DNA from 3 places in the Streptomyces sp. NPDC030183 genome. Region 1 is predicted to be linked to each of the others. Evidence: riboswitches for the same ligand, from Rfam matches in the RefSeq annotation. Region 1 holds a riboswitch; each other region holds the start of a gene.
What was found. Region 1 has a riboswitch for cyclic di-AMP ahead of ACZ4Z2_RS30755 (C40 family peptidase). Riboswitches for the same ligand answer to the same signal wherever they lie in the genome.
Positions count from the first base shown of each region.

Region 2: linked by a shared signal. The riboswitch ahead of ACZ4Z2_RS09900 (M23 family metallopeptidase) and the one ahead of ACZ4Z2_RS30755 (C40 family peptidase) in region 1 are both predicted to bind cyclic di-AMP.
Region 3: linked by a shared signal. The riboswitch ahead of ACZ4Z2_RS04280 (transglycosylase family protein) and the one ahead of ACZ4Z2_RS30755 (C40 family peptidase) in region 1 are both predicted to bind cyclic di-AMP.

Region 1 is NZ_JBVIBK010000030.1:41,012-46,148, reverse strand. Features, by position in the region: gene ACZ4Z2_RS30780 (8-amino-7-oxononanoate synthase) at 1-395, shown strand, start outside; gene ACZ4Z2_RS30775 (DUF397 domain-containing protein) at 453-677, opposite strand; gene ACZ4Z2_RS30770 (helix-turn-helix domain-containing protein) at 701-1,558, opposite strand; gene ACZ4Z2_RS30765 (ATP-binding protein) at 1,805-2,263, shown strand; gene ACZ4Z2_RS30760 (DUF6328 family protein) at 2,235-2,810, opposite strand; gene ACZ4Z2_RS30755 (C40 family peptidase) at 2,999-3,472, opposite strand; cyclic di-AMP (ydaO/yuaA leader) riboswitch at 3,476-3,674, opposite strand; gene ACZ4Z2_RS30750 (hypothetical protein) at 4,018-4,335, opposite strand; gene ACZ4Z2_RS30745 (ATP-dependent Clp protease proteolytic subunit) at 4,343-4,984, opposite strand.
Region 2 is NZ_JBVIBK010000006.1:292,213-297,349, reverse strand. Features, by position in the region: gene ACZ4Z2_RS09905 (aldo/keto reductase) at 1-197, opposite strand, end outside; gene ACZ4Z2_RS09900 (M23 family metallopeptidase) at 344-1,396, opposite strand; cyclic di-AMP (ydaO/yuaA leader) riboswitch at 1,409-1,564, opposite strand; gene ACZ4Z2_RS09895 (PP2C family protein-serine/threonine phosphatase) at 1,799-2,920, opposite strand; gene ACZ4Z2_RS09890 (GTP cyclohydrolase II) at 3,313-3,945, opposite strand; gene ACZ4Z2_RS09885 (MarR family winged helix-turn-helix transcriptional regulator) at 4,285-4,803, opposite strand; gene ACZ4Z2_RS09880 (dihydrofolate reductase family protein) at 4,953-5,137, shown strand, end outside.
Region 3 is NZ_JBVIBK010000002.1:316,555-321,691, reverse strand. Features, by position in the region: gene ACZ4Z2_RS04290 (FtsB family cell division protein) at 1-472, opposite strand, end outside; gene eno (phosphopyruvate hydratase) at 581-1,861, opposite strand; gene ACZ4Z2_RS04280 (transglycosylase family protein) at 2,280-2,960, opposite strand; cyclic di-AMP (ydaO/yuaA leader) riboswitch at 2,965-3,164, opposite strand; gene ACZ4Z2_RS04275 (transglycosylase family protein) at 3,347-4,381, opposite strand; gene ACZ4Z2_RS04270 (cytochrome P450 family protein) at 4,565-5,137, opposite strand, start outside.

The sequences.
Region 1 (5,137 bases):
ACCACCTGGTCAACGCGGCCCGGACGTTCATCTTCGACACGGGGCTCGCCCCCGCGGCGACGGGCGCGGCCCTCGCCGCGCTCAGGCTGCTGCGCCGTGAGCCCGAGCGGGCGGCCCGGGCCCGTGAGGTGGCGCGGGCGCTGCACACACGGCTGACGGCGTCGGGCCATGAAGCGGTGCGGCCCGACGCCGCCGTGGTGTCCGTACGGGCGCCGTCCCCGGATCAGGCGGTGCGGTGGGCGGCGGACTGCCGGGCGGCGGGTCTCGCCGTCGGCTGCTTCCGCCCACCGTCCGTGCCCGACGGCATCTCGAGGCTGCGGTTGACCGCCCGGGCGGATCTCACCGAGGGGCAGATCGACCGAGCCGTGGGAATCATCGGCGATACGCGACCGTGAGTCGGCGTCGCGGCCGTGCGTCGCCAGAAGCGGAACCGGTGGTGCGGTCGGTGGTGCTCACCGAAGCGTGGTGATGAATCCCTCCCATGCCTCCGGCCGGAACAGCAGGGCGGGCCCCGCCGTGTTCTTCGAGTCGCGCACGGCCACCAGTCCGGCCAGGCGGCCGGACCCGGGGCGGGCCGTTTCCACACAGTTGTTCATCCCCGTGCTGCGGCTGCTGCGCAGCCATCGCACACCGCGCAGTGCGGTACTGGTGGGTACGTTCCGAGGCAGAGCTGACATGGTGCCTCCTTACGCGCCGGAAGCTAGCCCTGAGCCAGTCCGGCGATGTAATCCAACGAGTCCTCGGGCGAAAGGGCGTGGATCTGAAGGGCGTTGAAGGCCTCGACATAAGCCCTGAGGTCTTCTTTCCGCTCGAGGTAGAGGCTACTCGTCAAGTGGTCGAGAACAACCACGTCCAGATCGGATGTGCTCCGAAATGAGAAAATTACGAAAGGACCGGTGATGCCGATGTGCGCCCCCGCAGTGAACGGCAGCACCTGCAGTCTCACTTGAGGCAGGCGCGCCGCCTCGACCAACCGCTCCAGTTGGCGGGCCATCACCTCGGGTCCACCGACCTCCCGCCGCAGAACGCCCTCGTCGAGCACGGCGCTCAGCTCCATCGGGGGATGCCCGCGCAGGACGTCCTGCCGCGCGAGCCGCACTTCCACGAGCGCGTCGAGTTTGTCGTCCTCCAGCCCCTCCACCGCGGCCCGCGTCACCGCCCGCGCGTACTCGGGGATCTGCAGCAGACCCGGCACGACCGAGGTCTCCAGGGTGCGCATCCCGTTCGCCTGCGACTCCAGGCTGATGAAGTCCCGGTACGTCGGTGGCAGCACCCCGCGGTAGGCGTGCCACCAGTTGTGCCGCCCGCCGCCGTCCTCGGAGCCCGCCAGCGCCATCAGCAGTTCGCGTAACTCGGTGTCGTCGATCGCGTAGGCGTCCAGCAGTCGGTGGACGTCCGCGGGTTTCACCCCACTGGCGCCCGTCTCGATGCGGCTCACCTTCGACTGGTGCCAGCCCACGAGACGGGCGGCCTCGATGCTGGTGATGCCGACGCGGGTGCGCAGGAGGCGCAACTCGGCGCCGAGCTTGCGGCGGCGGACCGCCGGACCGTATTGCATGGGTGTCTCCTTCCGCCCGGCGCGCGAAGTCGGGTGACGGTAGAGGATGGCCCGAGGGGCCCCTCGAATACGGTCGGCCGTCGGAGAGTTCACCGCTTCGAGCGACAGATATATGCATATCTTGGTGGATCGCCACCCGTGACGGCCCAGGTAGTGGCAGTCTGGCGCGAAGCACCAGTCCGGGACCGTCATCGAACCATCCGCTCCCAGTCGGACACCGGTCCCGTGGGAAAGGGACGCCTCGCCATGGCAGATCACCAGGAAGCATCCGTCACTCTGCCGAGCGATCCCGCCTCGGTGTCCGCGGCCCGGAGGTATGTCGCCACCGTGCTGGCCGAATGGGGCCTGCCGAGCGACACGGGCATCGCGGACACCGTGCGCCTGATCGTGTCCGAACTCGCCACCAACGCCGTTCAGCACACCTTCGGTCAGTCACCCACGTTCACCGTGGACCTCGCCCTCGACCGCGACGAACACCTGCGCATCGGCGTCACCGACAGCCATCCGCGCTTCCCGAAACGTTTGCCCGCCGCCGTCCAGCAGGACAACGGGCGGGGCATGGTCATCATCCGCTGGCTCACCGCCGAGTGCGGCGGCAGGCTGAGCGTCAGACCCACGCGGGAGGGCGGCAAGACGGTGGCGATCGAGCTTCCGTGGACCGTTCCCGTCCAGCCGGTCAGGGCAGGCGGTCCGCAGGAGTCCTGACGGGGTCCGCCTCCTGGGGCGCGGGGGCCGTGCCGCTGCGGCGCGGTGTCGGCATCGGGGCGCGGTTCTCGCGGACCGAGCGTCCCACGAGCTTCGGGAGCAGGCCCCACAGCAGCAGACAGCCGACGACGGTGCCACCGCCCGCGGTGAGGCCCGCGGCCCGGCCCAGTGTCACGTCCACGACGAGCAGGACCGACCCGGCGAAGGCCGGCATCAGCACCCACAGGCCGACGCTGGCCAGCCTGGACGAGACCCGCACGATGGCGGGCTTGGCGTTCTGCTGGAACAGCGAGCGGTGCAGGGCCGCCGGGGCGGTGAAGAGCGCCGCCGCGAGGACCGCCAGCAGCAGCGTGGTCACGTAGGTGGCGCGCTGGAACGAGTCCAGGTCCGGGAACCGCGGGGTGAAGGCCAGCGTCAGCAGGAACGCGAAGAGGATCTGCACGCCCGTCTGGGTGACCCGCAGCTCCTGGAGCAACTCGGAGAAGTTGCGGTCGGCCCGCTCGAGAGGTGTCTCGTTGCGAGCGGGGCTGATGCGATCGTCGGCCATGGCCGTACGAGTAACCATCCGGGCCCGTGCCACGCCTCGCCAAGGGGCGAAAGAGGGCCCGGGGCGCTCATGTGGCGGCCGGGGAGCGGCGAGAGGGGCCGGGGAGCGGTAAGCGCCTGAGGAGCGCGGCGTAGGGCGGCGGGGAACGGCGGAGGGGGCGGCCCTCGTTCCGGCCGCCCCCCGGCGGGTCAGCGGACCCGGCCGTACCAGACGCTCTTCGTCCAGATCTTCTGCAGCCGCACGACGTCACCCGTCTTCGGCGAGTGCCAGATCTTTCCCTTCCCCGCGTAGATACCTACGTGGTACACGCTCGATCCCGAGTGGAAGAAGACGAGGTCTCCGAGCTTGCGGTTGCTCGATGAGATGTGCTTCGTCTTGTTGTACTGCTGCTGGGCAGTACGGGGCAGCTTCTTGCCCGCCTTCTTGAACGAGTAGAGCGTCAGCCCTGAGCAGTCGAACCTGCCGGGGCCGGTCGCGCCGTACTTGTAAGGGGAGCCCTTCTTGGAAGCCGCGACCTGAAGTGCCTTGGACGCTACTGTGGCGGCCTCGGCGTCGGAGGCGACGCCCGGGACCACGATGCTGCCGCCGACGGCGGCGATGGTGAGAGCCGAGGCCGTGCCGGCCCGGGTCAACAGCGACGGGACACGATTGAGCGCAGACATGCGCAACCCTTCGTCAGCCGCCTGTGAAGGATGACCTGTCGGATTCGGGCTGGCGAAGTTGCCCGGCCGCTGACGCGGCTTCACCCCAAGGGCTGCTCGGCCCGGTCATGGCGTGACCGTCCCGGCGACCCGTCGTGCTTGGGTCCTCCACTCCTGCCGATCCACTCCTGTCGACCGGTCATCCGGACGGCGGCAGGACTCGGCGTCCGCCCGGATCGCCCCGCCGCTGTGGCGGGGGCTTGTCGTCAGGAAGGGATCTTGACGCACGGAAGTCCGAAAATCCCAACGGAATCAGGGATTTGTGGTGTTACTCACCACTCGCCCGTTCGGGTGGACAGGCCGTTTTCAGCTGTTCTGTCCATGGAGTCGGGGGTGTCCCCACCAGCATCGGAATGACGGGTTCCGGCACTCGTGTGGCTATGACGTGCAACTCCGGCGATTCCTGGGGCGGATGGGCCGATGGGTTGTTGGGCGTAGGCCGACCGGTGGGCCGTGGCCCGGACCGGAGGTCCCGTCAGCGGTACGGACGAGGACGCGCGATCGGTTCAGGCGGGTGAGTCCTCGGGTTCCGGCGGAAGAGTGATCCGGGCCGCCCGCCGTTCCCCGTCCAGCACCCGCAGGGCCCGGGCGAGGGTGGGGGCGTGCAGCTCGTTCTCGCCGCGTGTGTGCATCAGTTCGAGCGCGTCGCGCAGTGCCGTCGCCTTGCCGACGAGGGCCTGCGCGGCCCGCAGCCCGCGGTATGTGTCGCCGGGGCGCGCCGGGTTGATCCGGCCCAGCAGGTCGACCACGTCCAGATAGCGGTCGATCACCTCGGCCTCGGCCCGCGTCAGCGCGGGCAGCGGCGGCAGCTCGGGTGGCAGCATCGGCGGCTCACCTCGCGCCGGGGAGCGCCCGCGAACCCCTGGGGCTCGGCACGACCCGGTCGGCCAGGCCGTAGTCCACGGCTCCGGGCGCGTCGAAGACGGTGTCCCGTTCGATGTCCCCGCTGATCCGTTCGTGGCTCTGCCCGGTGTGCCGTACGAGCATCTCCTCCAGCCTGCGGCGGTTGCGTGTCAGCTCCTCGGCCTGGATCGCAAGGTCGCTCGCCTGCCCGGTGACCGGCTCGGTGAGCGCCGGCTGACGGATCACCACCTGCGCGCCCGGTAGCACCGATCGCCTGCCGGGGGTGCCCGCCGCCAGCAGCACCGCGGCGGAGGCACCCGCCCGGCCCAGGCAGACCGTCTCCACGTCGCAGCCGACGAACCGGATCGTGTCGTAGATGGCCGTCATCGCGCTGAACGAGCCGCCGGGGGAGTTGATGTAGAGGGAGATGTCCCGTTCCGGGGACTGGTACTCCAGATGCATGAACTGCGCAATCACGTCGTTGGCCGACGTGTCGTCGATCCGCGTCCCGAGGAACACGATCCGCTCGTCCAGCAACTTGGCATACGGATCCATCGTTCGGTGACCCGCACTTGTGCGCTCGGTGAATTCGGGGAGCGCGTGACGGGCCGACGGCCGGTTCGCGGGCATGGATGCCTCCTCTGAACGACTTCTGTAAAAAATGTACAGGATGTACGCCAGCTGTGCGGGGTGCTCGGCTGACGGCGAAAATCCCCGCGCGGCGCGGCTTCGCGCGGATCGCTGCGATCTTCCGCTCCGGAGGGCCGGTGCGAGCCGGTCTAA
Region 2 (5,137 bases), on a different contig from region 1:
GACTCGCCGCCCTGGTTGCCGTCGACCCACGCGGAGTAGGAGTCGGCGGTGTCGATGAAGTTGCCGCCGGCGTCGGCGTAGGCGTCGAGGACGGCGAAGGACTGTGCCTCGTCCGCCGTCCAGCCGAAGACGTTGCCGCCCAGGGAGAGCGGGAAGACCTCGAGGTCGGACGTACCCAGCTTGCGAAGAGAAGTCATGTGTGGGTTCAACCACCGGGTCGGACGATCGCATTCCGGGCTCGTGTGAACGCCGGGTGAAGCGTCGGGCCCGGGCGGTACGACGGACGCCGCGTCAGGCCCGTCGGCCTTACGCGGCGTCACATCCGTTCGAGTGGCTCTGGAGGCTAGATGCTCAGGCCCTTGCTGCGCAGCCACGCCGCCGGGTCGATGCCGTTGCCCGAGCCGGCCGTGTGCACCTCCATGTGGAGGTGGGCGCCGGTGACGTTGCCCGTGGCGCCGACGCGGCCGATGACGTCGCCGGTGCCGACCTTCTGGCCGACACTGACGCCGATGGAGGACTGGTGGGCGTACCAGATCTCGGTGCCGTCGTCGAGCGTGAGCACGGTCTTGTAGCCGTACGAGCCGTCCCAGCCCGCCTGCGTGATCGTGCCGCTGTGGACGGCCTTGATGAGGGTGCCCGTGGGGGCGGCGAAGTCAAGGCCCGTGTGGTAGCCGGACGACCAGTAGGGGCCGGCCTGGCCGAAGGTGGAGGTGATCGTGTACGAGGAGGTCGGCAGCGTGAACTGCTTGGCCAGGGCGGCCAGGCGCTCGGCTTCCTTCTTCTTCGCGGCCTCTTCCTCCGCCTTCTTCTTGGCGGCGGCCTCCTTGGCCTCGGCTTCCTTCTTCTCCTCGGCGGCCTGGTCCGCGGCCTTCTTCGCGGCGGCGGTCTGCGCGGCCTCGGCGGCCTTCAGGTCGAACGCGTCCTGCTGGGACTCGGCCTGCTGCATGATGCGGGCGCGCAGCGCCTCGCCGGCGTCGGTGGCACCCTGCTCGGTGTCGGCGGCGATGAGGCCGGCGCTGCTGAGCGGGGTGGCGGAGCCCTCGGGCTCGTCGGCGGGGTCGTCGTCCTCGAAGACCGAGCCCACGTTCGGCATGTCCGGCATCGAGATGGCCACCGGGGCCTTGCCGCTCTGGGCGCTGGCCATGCCGGCGCCGCTGACGGCGGCTATGACGCCGACGCCGAGAACCGTGGAGCTACGGGCGAACCCGCCGCGCTGCTTGGTCTTGGCCACGCGGTGCCGGCCGCGGACGGGACGGAGGGACTCCGCGGTGGGGTTCCACTCCTGGAAGGGGCCCTCGTTGTCGCTGTCATAGCTGCCGAAGCCGAAGGTCTCGGGCTCACTGCCGCGTTGGTTCGGCACGAAGGGGGCTTCGGTCGCGGACCGGTTGGACGCCACGTGGGGCGTACTCCTTTCCTTCCTTCTCGCCTACCGGGTTAGCTGACGGGTTCGGAGCGGAAGGTCTCCTACGCGCGTAAACCGAGCGTGCTTCCACGGCGGTTTTCGCGCGATTCACCCCAGGGTGGTGGTTCCCCGGTTCCCTACGGGATTCGGCGCGTGAGCACGGAGCCGCCTCTTGTGACGGCTGGGACGACCGCGCTGCGTTATCGAACGTTAATAGACGTGGGGGCGGCATTCCAAGCGGTTCTGAATGATCGTTCGCCTTTTTGCGCTGGACTTACGGGTCATGAGGGGTGGAAAACGGGCGAGTTGGCCTCGCCTCAGGAACCCCGGCTGTCCTGACTGGGCGTCAGTTGTTATGCGGAGGGGGTTGGATTGTGTACGTAGAGTGAGAGTTCTTCAGGGGCGGTGTACGGCGAGCAGCGCCATGTCGTCCGTGGTGCCGCCTCCGGTGTGCTCGCGGACCTCTTCGGCGAGTGTCGTCAAGAGGGCGCGCGGGGCGGGGAAGGTGCGGCCGTGGAGCCGGGCGGCCGGGTCGTAGAAGACGCCGTCCGCGTCGCGGGCCTCGGACAGGCCGTCGGTGTAGAAGAGCAGTGTCGACCCCGCCGGGAACACGACCTCCTCGGCGCGGTCCGGCCAGGTGCCCAGCTCGTCGAGGCCGAGCGGCAGCGCGGTCCACGGGGGGTCGAGGGTGCGCAGCTCGCCGTCGGCGTGGAGCAGCAGCGGGGGCGGGTGGCCCCGGTTGACGATGCGGGCCGACCCGGCACCGTGCGGGAACTCGGCGAGGACGGCCGTCACGAACCCCTCGTACGGCACGGTGGGGTCCCGCCGTGCCGCGTCCCGCCGGGTCACCTCCCGCGCGAGCGCCCGCTCCAGCCGCTGGGCCACGGCCTCCAGGGTCGTCTCCTGTTCGGCCGCCTCCCGGAACGCGCCGATCAGCACCGCCACCGCCGCCACCGCGCCGAGGCCCTTGCCGCGGACGTCCCCCACGACCAGCCGTACGCCGTGCGGCGAGTCCTGCACCGCGTACAGATCGCCCCCGATCGAGGCCCCGGCCTGCGCGGCCTCGTACCGTGCCGCGATCTCCAGGCCGGCGAGCCGCTCCTGGGGCCTCGGCAGTACGGCCCGCTGCGCCGCCTCCGCGATCTCCCGGGCGGTGGCGAGGCGGGCGTCACTGCGCCGGACGAGCCGGTTGATGGCGACGGCCAGTACGGCGACGGTGGCGACGGTCGAGATCTCGGTGAGCGCGTCCGCCTCGCCCACACCGCTGTGCCGGAGGCGTACGGCGAGGATGCCGCCGAGCGAGGCGGCACCGGTCACCACGGTGCCCGCCAGCGACAGCAGCGGCGCGGCCACCAGCGGCGCCGCGGTGAAGAAGGGGACGGCCGTGAGTTCGCGCGGCATGAAGTGGTCGTAGCAGAAGCCGCTGACGACGAGGAGCACGGGCAGGACCCGCACGAGGGCACCGGTGTAGAAGAACCGCCGGCCGTCCGGCCTCTTCGCACCCTGTAACTGCCCCACCCGTCCCAGATTCACGGGACGACCGGCGACCGGCCAGTCGACGGGTCCGAATGGGCTAGGCCCTGTCGTCACATTCCCGCCGTCGCCCGGAGGGCGGCCCCTCGGCGTCAGGTGCGTGCTCTCGGCGGGCCGGGCCCTGACCCGTGTACTGGACGTACTCGGGTCGGGGCCCGGTGCGTCGAGAGCGCGTGCATGGCGTCGCGGGGTAGGTGGGAATTTGACGACAGGGCCTAGGGGGCCTGTCGTTCGGATCGATGCCGGCTTCGGGCTGGGGGACTTCGCCGCTGCCGGTGAGCGGGGCTTGGTGCGTGTGTGCGTGCCGGGCTCCGCGGCCCAGGCGTGATCCGAACGACCCCATGAACCCCGGCTGGAGCGCTCTTCCGTTCGGGCGTTCAGCCCGCCGTCAGCTCCGCCAGGGGCAGGGTGTGCTGGGTGGTGAGAACCTTCGCCCGCAGGTAGCGGACGTTGTGGGCGGTGGTGAACACGCCGGTGGGGACGCGGTGCCGGACGCCGACGCCGAGGTCCCGCAGCTGCTGCGCCTTGTCGGGGTTGTTGGAGAGCAGGTCCAGCTCGTCGATGCCGAGGGCGCCCAGCATCTGAGCCGCGGCCGTGTAGTCGCGGGCGTCCTCCGGCAGCCCGAGCGCCGTGTTCGCCTCGTAGGTGTCGAGCCCCTGGTCCTGAAGGGCGTACGCGTCAAGCTTGTTGTAGAGGCCGATGCCGCGGCCCTCCTGACGGAGGTACAGCAGAACCCCGCCCCGGTCGGCGATCCGCTCCACCGCCTCCCGCAGCTGCGGCCCGCAGTCGCACCGGGCCGAGCCGAAGACGTCGCCGGTCAGGCACTCGGAGTGCATCCGGACCAGCGGGGCCGTGCCGGGGGCAGGGTCGCCGAGCACGATCGCCAGGTGCTCGCGGCCGTCGACGAGGCCGTGGAAGGTGACCATCTCGGCGTCGACGCCGTAGCCGTCCTGGAAGCGCAGCGGTACCCGGACGCGGGCACGCGGGGTGGCAGCGGGGAAGTCGGGCATGCGGGTTCTCCGGTCCTGGTGCGACTGCCGCTGTGCTTCAGATTTGAATCACAGCGCTCGCCGCGACTCTATCCCCTGCTTCAAATTTCAAGCAACCAGTTTTGGGATGCGTCACATTCCGGGGCCGCAGGGAATATCGGGGGCGGACGGAGGGGGCTGTGGCGGCAGGGTGCGGGCGGGAAGGGTTATCGGCGGCCAGGGAGGACGCTGGGGGTTGCCGGCGACCGGCGAGGACGGCGGGGGGTAACCGGCGGGCGGGGAGGACGGCGGGCGGTACCGGCGGCCGGGGAGGACGGCGGGCGGTACCGGCGGCCGGGGAGGCGATGGCCGGCGTGCGGGTCACTGGCCCGATGAACAGGAACGGCGGCGCCAGGGCAGGTCGTCGGGGCCGTTCTGCTGGGAGTCCTCGCCCTCGATCGCCGCCGCGATGGTCGAGCAGATCTCCTCGAACTGGCCGATCTGCTCGGGGGTGAGGTGATCGAAGACGGCCTTGCGGACCGCGTCCACATGCCCGGGCGCCAGCCGCTCCAGCAGCGCCAGGCCCTCATCGGTGAGGACGGCGATGCTCCCCCGCTTGTCCCACTGGCAGTTCTCGCGCCGGAGCGCCCCGTCCTTCTCCAGCCGGGTCACGACGTACGTCAGCCGGCTGCGCGTGATCTTCGCGTGCTCGGCGAGGTCGGTCATCCGCATACGACGGTCCGGCGCGTCCGAGAGCACGGCCAGCACGGCGTAATAGAGGTGCGGCATCCCGGCCTCCTGCTGGAGCTGCCGGTCGAGCGCGTCCTCCAGGAGCGTGCTCGCGGCGAGGTACGCGCGCCAGGCACGCTGTTCCTCGGGGGTGAGCCAGCGGGTCGTCATACGTACAGTGTAGTTATTGTTTAAAACTTGAACCAAGCCCGCTCGGTCAGGTCAGCCGGCCAGCCGGCCGGTCATCACCAAGCCGGCCGGCCAACCAGCCAGTCAGCCAGTCAGCCAGTCAGCCAGTCAGCCAGTCAGGGAGCGTCTCCATGCCCAGGCCCTACGTCGCGTTGTCCGCCGCCGTCTCCCTCGACGGCTACCTGGACGACACCGGGCCCGAACGGCTGCTCCTGTCGGGGCCGGCCGACTTCGACCGGGTCGACGAGGTGCGCGCGGCCAGCGACGCCATCCTGATCGGGGCCGGCACCCTGCGCACCGACAACCCCCGGCTGCT
Region 3 (5,137 bases), on a different contig from region 1:
GGTCGGCGGCGTCGGCCTTGTCGACCCCGTCCCAGACGTTGGTGTACCAGGGGAGGTCGGCCGCCCCCTGCGTCGTGCGGGACTGCTTCGCCGCGTCCGGGTCGATCATGATGTAGCCGGTCTCGCCCGGCATGACGTAGTGCAGCCGCTCCCGGATGCGCTGCTCGGCGTACGCGTCGTCCTGCCAGCGCGCCTTGAGGTCGCGCAGCTCCTCGACGCGCTCGCGCGCCTCCTCGCGCTGCCGCCGCATGTCGGCGATCTCGGCGCGCTGGGAGACGTACTGCCTTATGGGGTAGGCGAGGGCCACGATCATCGAGCAGAGGACGAGGGCGAGCAGTGCGGCGCGGCCGGTGAGCCGGGAGCGGCGGGCCTGGCGCCGGGTCTGGGAGCGGTAGACCCGGGCGGCCGTCTGCTCGCCGAGCAGCTTCAGCCGGGTCGCGGTGGAGAAACGGTCCCGGTCCTTCACGGGCATGTCCCACTTCCCCTTCCTACGGTCCCTACGTGCGTACGTCCCCGCACACGGTACGGGACCGGGTACGGGGACGTACGTGCGACGCTTCCTACTGCCGCCCTACTGGTGTCAGCCCTTGAAGCGCGGGAACGCGCTGCGGCCGGCGTACACCGCGGCGTCGTCGAGGATCTCCTCGATGCGCAGCAGCTGGTTGTACTTGGCGACGCGGTCCGAGCGGGCCGGGGCGCCGGTCTTGATCTGGCCGCAGTTCACGGCGACGGCGAGGTCGGCGATGGTGACGTCCTCGGTCTCGCCGGAGCGGTGGGACATCATGCACTTGAAGCCGTTGCGCTGGGCCAGCTCGACGGCGTCCAGGGTCTCGGTGAGCGAGCCGATCTGGTTGACCTTGACGAGCAGCGCGTTGGCCGCGCCCTCCTCGATGCCACGGGCGAGACGCTCGGGGTTGGTGACGAACAGGTCGTCACCGACGAGCTGCACCTTGTCGCCGAGGCGCTCGGTGATGGTCTTCCAGCCGTCCCAGTCGTCCTCGAACAGCGGGTCCTCGATGGAGACGAGCGGGTACGCGTCGACGAGCTCCGCGTAGTAGTCCGTCATCTCGGCGGCGGTGCGCTCCTTGCCCTCGAAGACGTACACGCCGTCCTTGTAGAACTCGGAGGCGGCGACGTCGAGCGCCAGGGCGATCTGCTCGCCGGGGGTGTAGCCGGCCTCGTTGACGGCCTCCAGGATGAGGTCGAGGGCGGCGCGGTTGGAGTCCAGGTTCGGGGCGAAGCCGCCCTCGTCGCCGAGGCCGGTGTTGAGGCCCTTGCGCTTCAGGACCTTCTTGAGGGTGTGGTAGACCTCGGCACCCCAGCGCAGCGCCTCGGAGAAGGACTCCGCGCCGATCGGGGCGATCATGAACTCCTGGATGTCCACGTTGGTGTCGGCGTGCGAGCCGCCGTTCAGGATGTTCATCATCGGAACGGGCAGCAGGTGCGCGTTCGGGCCGCCCAGGTAGCGGAAGAGCGGCAGGTCGCTGGCCTCGGAGGCGGCGTGGGCGACGGCGAGGGAGACGCCGAGGATGGCGTTGGCGCCGAGGGAGCCCTTGTTGTCGGTGGCGTCCAGGTCGAACATGGCCTGGTCGATCAGGCGCTGCTCGGTGGCGTCGTAGCCGACCAGCTCCGGGCCGATCTGCTCGATCACGGCGAGGACCGCCTTCTCGACGCCCTTGCCGAGGTAGCGGTTGGGGTCGCCGTCACGGAGCTCGATGGCCTCGAAGGCGCCCGTGGAGGCGCCGGACGGGACGGCGGCACGACCGGTGCTGCCGTCGTCGAGGCCGACCTCGACCTCGACCGTGGGGTTGCCTCGGGAGTCCAGGATTTCCCGGGCTACGACGACGTCGATGGACGGCACGAGCATCTCCTTCTTGGGATGTGACGCGTTGGTGCGGGGCCACGAGGGCCATGCGACTAGAGCCTAACCGCCCCGGGCCCGTCGGCAGCCGACCGACCGTCCCGTGGACAGACAGACCGTACCCATTGTTCCAGCCCGGAACAAAGGGGGGTGGGCGGGAAAGTGAACAGAAGGGTCGGCGGAGGGCCGGACAGGTGGGCGGAGCGGGCCCGGACAGATGGGCGGAGCAGGCCCGGACACAGAAAAACCCCGCCCCGGTGCGTACGGGGGAATGCGCACCGGGGCGGGGAGCCCGTGGGGACGGGGGGCGGCCCTCACGAGGTCTTCACTCAGGAGGACACGGCCGGGAGCGGACCGAGGTTCAGCCGGGGAGCGGCCATTTTTCGGCCCGGCCGAACCATCGGTCCTGGTCCGGTCGTCAGCTCAGGTGGAGCTGCTGGCCGGGGTAGATGAAGTCGGCGTCGTCGATGATGTCCTTGTTCAGCTCGAAGAGCTTCTCCCAGCCACCCTTGACGTTCTTCTTCGCGGCGATGCTGCTGAGGGTGTCACCGCTGACGACCTTGTACTCGCCGTCGCCCTTCTTGACCTTCTTGCCGGTCGGGGTCTCGACGGTGGCGCGCTCGGAGGAACGCGAGGCGCGGGTCTCCTGAGTGCTCTCCTGCGACGAGGAAGAGGAGGAGTCCGAGCCGGAGTTGCCGGAGGAGGCGGCGGCGCCGTCGTACGAGGCGCTGGACAGACCCTTGCCGCAGACCGGCCAGGCACCCGCACCCTGGCCCGCGAGGACCTTCTCGGCGACGGCGATCTGCTGGGCCTTGCTGGCCTGGTCGGCCGTGGAGGCGTACTGCGTGCCGCCGTACGCGGCCCAGGTGGAGGCCGAGAACTGCAGACCGCCGTAGTAGCCGTTGCCGGTGTTGATGGACCAGTCACCGCCGGACTCGCACTGGGCGACGGCGTCCCACTCGGACTCGGTGGCGGCGGAGGCGCTGCCGGCCGCCATGAGCGGGGCGGCGATCGCGGCGGCGCCGGTGACACCGGCGACGGCGATGGCGCGAGCGGTCCTGGACGGACGACGGTGCTTGCCCTTGCTGGAAAACAGCATGGAGTGATCCCCTCACCGACGCCTACGAGGTGAGCTGTCGGGTTCGGGCCGGTTGAGTTGCCCGGCCGCACCCGCTCGCCTTCCGGCGCACGTGATGCGGCTTCACCCCGAGCCGGTGCCGGCGGCGTGACCCCGAAGGGCCTCAACCGCCGGACCCGGCGCAAACCTTGGGTCCCCCGCTCCTGCCTACGGCGCTTGACGCGACGACTGTTCCGAGCGGCCGTCGGCAGGATTCGGCGTGACGACCGCAAGGGCCCGCTGTGGCGAGCGGTCACGACCGTAAACACGTGATTCGCCGAATTTCAAAGACGATCAGGGGGTCTGTGATTCATCTCCCACCGAGATCAAAACGGACATCAAGGGGCGAACCATGACCCGAACTGCCGCTACTTTTCGCCCGTTTCGGCACCGACTTCCAGGGTCTGACCGGGAAGGATGAGGTCCGGGTCGGTTCCGACCGTGCCCTCGTTCTCGGCGTACAGCTCCCGCCACCCGCCGCCCACCTCAAGGGAGTCGGCGATGGCGGTCAGGCTGTCCCCGGGGCGGACGGTGTACGAGCCGTCGACGGCCTCACGGGAGGCGTCGCCGCCGCGGGAGGCATGACGGCCGGCGGAGGTCTCGCCGCGGGAGTCGGCGGCGTCGGCGTGGACGCCTTCCTCGGCGCTCGCGCCACGGTGGCGACCGGTGCCGCCATCGACATCGCCGCTGGTGGAAGACGTGTCGCTCCGCGCGGAGTTGTCCGAGTCGCCGCTCTTGGCGTCATCCGGGGCCGAGCTGCCGGATTCCTGCGAGCCGTCGGCGGTGTCGGCCTCGGCGGAGTCCTCGGAGGCGCCAGCGACATCGGAGGACGAATCAGACGATTCCGATGAACCCGACCCATCAGGCGATCCGGAGGAATCCGAGGAGTCCGATGAAACGGATGAACCGGATGAATCAGAGGAGTCAGTGGACTTGGTGGAGTTACCGGATGAACTGGATGAACCGGACGAATCACCCGAGCTGGAGGAATCTCCCGCCACGCCTGTGTCCACGTCGGCCGAGGCGGAGTCACCGTCGAGGTTGTGGAGGAGTCCGCAGGTGGACCAGGCGCCGACACCCTGATCGGCGAGGATTCTCTCGGCGACCGCGATTTGCTGCGAACGGCTGGCCTGGTCGGGGCTGGTCGCGTAGTCGAGGCCGCCGTGGCGCTCCCAGTTCGCCTGGGAGATCTGGAGGCCGCCGTAGCGCCCGTTCCCGGTGTCCGCGCTCCAGGAGCCGCCGCTCTCGCACTCCGCCACCTGATCCCAGGTGGTTCCGCTGGCCGCGCTCGCGCCGGTGGCGCCGAGGAGCGGGATGGCGATGGCGGAGCCGGTCACTCCGGCCGCGACGAGGAGTGCCGGAGCCTGACGGGGGCGACGGTGACGACCGTTCCCGGAGAGCATGCGGTTGCCTTTCACGCGACAGCAGAGAGCTGTGCGAGGGATGTGACCATCCTTCGCACTGACGTGTGAACGTATCCGTAGACGATCAGTTGTCACAAGTTAATGCAGCGGAGATCACGTGAAGATCACGAACTTGAGGGTGTGTCACTTTCCGCCGCTGTTCCTGATAGGGGTACGGCCCGTTCACCAGCCCTGACGCGGTGTGAACTCGACGGGAAGCGTGCGCAGTCCGCGCATGATGAGACCGCCCCGCCAGCGCAGGTCGGCGGGGTCGGCCGCGAGCCGCAGGTCGGGCAGGCGGGTGAGGAGCATCGCCAGCGCGGTCTGCCCCTCCAGGCGGGCGAGGGGGGCGCCCAGGCAGTAGTGGATGCCGTGGCCGTAGCCGAGGTGCTGGTTGTCGCGGCGGGAGAGGTCGAGGGTGTCGGGGTCGGCGAAGCGGGCCGGGTCGCGGTCCGCCGCCGCGAGGACGACCAGCACCGGGTCGCCGGCGGCGATGTCCTGCCCGCCGATGCTCAGCGGCCGCGTGGCGAACCGCCAGGTGGCGAGCTCCACGGGACCGTCGTAGCGGAGGAGTTCCTCGACGCCGGTCTCCAGCAGGGCCGTCTCGCCCGCGCCGAGGGAGGTCTGGAGGCGGGCGCGCTGCTCGGGGTGGGTGAGCAGGGCGTAGGTGCCGTTGCCGATGAGGTTGACGGTGGTCTCGAAACCGGCGAAGAGAAGGATGAAGGCCATGGCGGCCGCCTCGTTCTCGGTGAGGTG